One region of the Peribacillus sp. NPDC096447 genome, then DNA from elsewhere that is predicted to be linked to it. Evidence: riboswitches for the same ligand, from Rfam matches in the RefSeq annotation. Region 1 holds a riboswitch; the other holds the start of a gene.
The links. Region 1 has a riboswitch for lysine ahead of dapA (4-hydroxy-tetrahydrodipicolinate synthase). Riboswitches for the same ligand answer to the same signal wherever they lie in the genome.
Positions count from the first base shown of each region.

Region 2: it holds a riboswitch for lysine, as region 1 does, so the genes downstream of both, ACIQZD_RS15295 (amino acid permease) here and dapA (4-hydroxy-tetrahydrodipicolinate synthase) in region 1, are expected to answer to the same signal.

Region 1 is NZ_JBIWEV010000005.1:233,836-236,040, forward strand. Features, by position in the region: gene dapA (4-hydroxy-tetrahydrodipicolinate synthase) at 77-973, opposite strand; lysine riboswitch at 1,111-1,289, opposite strand; gene ACIQZD_RS18485 (hypothetical protein) at 1,566-1,697, shown strand; gene ACIQZD_RS18490 (DUF2690 domain-containing protein) at 1,850-2,205, opposite strand, start outside.
Region 2 is NZ_JBIWEV010000004.1:180,018-182,222, forward strand. Features, by position in the region: gene ACIQZD_RS15290 (LacI family DNA-binding transcriptional regulator) at 1-326, shown strand, start outside; lysine riboswitch at 582-766, shown strand; gene ACIQZD_RS15295 (amino acid permease) at 862-2,205, shown strand, end outside.

The DNA.
Region 1 (2,205 bases):
TTAAAATTTTATCCCGTTTATTATGGTCTTTAATTAGAAAATCGGTATTAAAGTATAGCTGAATGAATCATTATCTTTATTTATTTAACAAAACAGCTTCTTCGTTACTAGGTTGTAGAGCTATTTGTAGTGCTAATTTTTCTTCATTGTTTAAAGGGACCAGTGGTAAGCGGACACCTCCAACATTTAACCCTCGCATATTTAATGCTGATTTTACCGGTGTTGGGCTTGGTGCCGCAAATAATGCTTTCATAATTGGAAGAAGGTTACGATGTGTAGAAGCAGCACCATGGACATCGCCATTTTTAAAGCTATTTATCATTTCTTGCATTTCATTTCCAATTATATGTGAAGATACCGAAACAATGCCTGTTCCACCGATGGCTAGAACCGGTAATGTTAACCCATCATCGCCGCTGTACAATGTGAAATCACCAGTTGTTTTGCTAATGATTTGTGCCATGGCATCTAAGTCACCACTTGCCTCTTTTACTGCCACAATATTGTTAATTTTTGAGAGGTTAACAATCGTCTCTACTGACATGTTTACAACACTTCGTCCTGGAATATTATAGAGCATTACCGGTAAAGATGTTGATTGGGCAATAGCCTTAAAGTGCTGAAATAATCCTTCTTGAGACGGCTTGTTATAGTATGGGGTAACGAGCATTATTCCGTCGACTCCTGCTGCCTCTGCTTGCTTAGTTAAGTTGATAGAAGCTTTCGTGTTATTTGAGCCAGTTCCAGCTATGACTGGAACTCTTCCATCAACAACTTCAACAACAATTTTGAATAAATCTAGTTTCTCTTCTGTTGTTAATGTAGGAGACTCTCCAGTTGTACCAGCTACAACTAATCCATCAGAACCATTAGCAATTAAATAGTTTACTAAAGTTCTCGTAGCGTTAAAATCAACCTCATTATTATGATTAAACGGGGTAACCATTGCGGTTAAAACTTGGCCAAAATTCATAACTACACACCCTTTTGTATAATATTTTTTAAAAAATTCAGAGGTGGTTAGGGCCATTCAGGAGTAAACGCAAAAAAGCAACAACGAGGGTTCGCTGCTGCAGTAGAAACAATATTTATCAAAAAAATCGTTTCAGCGCGTAAGATAGCCCTCCATATAGTTTCCTATATGACAGTCCTGTATTTATTCAATAGCAGAACCAGCTTCAAGAACATGAGATTCTTTCCGCTTCGGCAAATTCCCCTTTCCACAATAGTCATAGGATCTCATTCTCCTCAAAATGTGTACTAATGGTCTTTGCTCCTCTATCCTCACTTCAAAAGTATGAAGTAAGAAAATATTTAATTGACTGTAATATAACAAGGAATCCTTTCTATTGCAAGGCCAATTTAGAAATATTTTTTTGAATACATGGATAATCAAAGGAAATGGATACGGTATAGGGCTGGATTCATCTTTTTTAGTATTATTTAATTTCAAAAGTTTCAACCTTTTATAGTCAGTTTTTACAATAGATTTAACTTATAGAAGGAATTGGTATTTAACTTATGAATACTTAGAATAATGATCAAGGTGGGGAGGACAGCAAAATATGAAAATCCGTGACGTGGGAAGCAAGAAAACGATCGCTTCAATTGTAAGTAGAACTCCATTGATTCAGGATTGGAACGGGATATGTATAAACAGCATACGTATCTCGTTCCAAATTCATGAGATGAAATGAAAAAAGCCATTAAGATTCATGGGGTTGTTAACAAAAAAAATTGATCACGCATTGAACTGCGAAATGGACTTTTCATAGTAGGCAAAATGGGAAAGATGGCAACAATGGCATTACACCGAGAAAGTCTTTAACAGGAAGTTTGCATTAATAACTTAATAACGACCGGTGTTCGCAGAAATAATTAGAGCCCCACTTGAAGAATAAATACCTGCTTTGGCCAAAGCATTATACGGATCTAAATTCCATAATTGTGCAGTATAACAGGACGTCTGACCTTTCATTATCCATCCGTTTCCACCGGAACTAGCACAACTTGTAAATGCTCTCTTAGTCGTGCCATTAAAACTGTCCACCCAAACATTTGCATAATAATCATAAGGAGCAGACGAATAAAACTTTAAGTAACCCCACGCCGTATGACAATACGCACTTCCTTTTAGCTGCACATATCCAATTTTCACACCGTTTTTATAGATATATTCTGTTTCATAGGTGATTGGGCTTTTAG
Region 2 (2,205 bases), on a different contig from region 1:
TTGAAGGCAGTTATCACATCAAAGACGGTGAACAATTGTTTCAGGATTGGAATTCAATGATGGACAAACCTGAAGCTCTCATCATCACGAATGATGACACGGCAGCAGGCTTCATTCTTACCGCTAAGAAATCGGGTATAAGGGTACCGGAAGATGTGGCCATTCTCGGCTTCAATAATGATAGCCTGAGTGAAATGCTCGACATCACGACCATTTCCTTACCGCTGGAATGGATTGGTAAAATGGCAGTGGATCTATTTGAGAATCCTGAAGTGGTCAAACATGTAAAACTGGACTATGCCCTTATAAAAAGGCGTACCGTTTAGTTATCAGAATGCTTTATTTTGGTATATCGTCATTTGAATTCTTCCTTATTGCCATCTTTGATTTACTAGGAAAAAATAACCACATAAAATAATCATTGCGATATCCCAGAAGTTATTTTATAATTTTGATATAGTAAAGTTTACTCAATTACTAGCAATCTATTAACGATTGCATGAATTTCATGAGTACAATCGTCCGACGTCACTTACAAGCTGGCGCAACGATATTAGAAAATTGAATACTTCCTCATTTACCGATGAGTTAGAGGCTGCAGCTTATAAAAGTAAAACGGACGAGATTCTGGAAAATTAAAGACTCCGTTTGAAAGGATAAGTTGCCGAAGTTAGGGTATATTCCAAGTATATTCTTGCTGGCGGTGTTACCGAACAGGAACACCACTGTCACGTTTTTTCACAAAGCGTGGGGAGCTATCTTCGGAAGGATAAACGGGTTTATTATAAACAGCCGTCGATCTTTTTCGACTGCTGTTTTTTATTTTTCGTTCCCTTCCAATAAAAAGGAGTGTAACATCAATTGTCAAATTCACAATCAGCATCAAGCCCTACTGAACTGAAAAGGAGCCTGAAAGCGCGTCATTTAATGATGATTTCATTAGGTGGAACGATTGGAACAGGTTTATTTTTAGCTAGTGGCGGGGCCATTCATTCAGCCGGACCCGGCGGTGCCTTGGTGGCATACGCGATCATCGGCATCATGGTTTATTACTTAATGACAAGTCTTGCAGAAATGGCTGCGTTCATGCCAGTGGCCGGTTCGTTCCGTGTCTATGCATCCAAATTCGTAGATCCGTCTTTCGGTTTTGCGATTGGTTGGAACTACTGGTATAACTGGGCAATAACCATTGCCGCCGAATTGGCAGCCGTTGTCTTAATTATGAAGTTCTGGTTCCCGGATAGCCCTTCATTCATCTGGAGTGCCATTGCGTTAATCACTATGTTTCTTATCAATTACATGTCAGTTAAAGGTTTCGGGGAAACGGAATTCTGGTTTGCCATGATCAAAGTCGTGACAGTCGTCATTTTCTTGATTACGGGTGTTCTGATCATTCTCGGAATCATGGGCGGGAATGACCCAATTGGTTTTTCCAATTTCACAATGGGCGAAGGTCCCTTTAACGGAGGGTTCTTCACGATTCTTGGCGTATTCATGGCTGCCGGCTTTTCATTCCAAGGAACGGAATTGCTTGGAGTGACTGCTGGTGAAAGTGAAGATCCAGAAAAAAATATCCCTAAAGCGATCAGATCCGTTTTCTGGCGCATCCTCTTGTTCTATATCCTTGCAATTTTCGTTATTGGAATGATCATTCCGTTTACGGATTCACGTTTATTGAGTCAAGATGTTGCCGTAAGTCCATTCACGCTTGTATTTGAACGTGCCGGCCTTGCATTTGCTGCATCCATCATGAACGCGATCATTTTATCATCCGTACTCTCTGCAGGTAACTCTGGCATGTACGCTTCAACCCGTATGCTATGGGACTTGGCACGTGATGGTAAAGCACCGAAGTTCCTAGGCAAGTTAGATAAAAGAGGCGTACCTGTGAATGCACTTATCGTGACCTCTTTAGTTGGCTGCGTTGCATTCTTAGCTTCATTTTTCGGTGATGGCGTCGTTTATATCTGGTTATTGAACGCTTCAGGCATGGCGGGATTCGTCACCTGGGTAGGGATTGCGATTGCCCATTATCGGTTCCGCAAAGCTTACGCTGCACAAGGCCTTGATATGAATGCTTTACCATTCCGTGCAAAAGGCTTCCCATTCGGGCCTATATTCGCACTTGTCCTTTGTATTATCATTATCATCGGACAAGGCTATCAGGCTTTCAGCAGCGATGGGATTGACTGGAATTCAATGTTC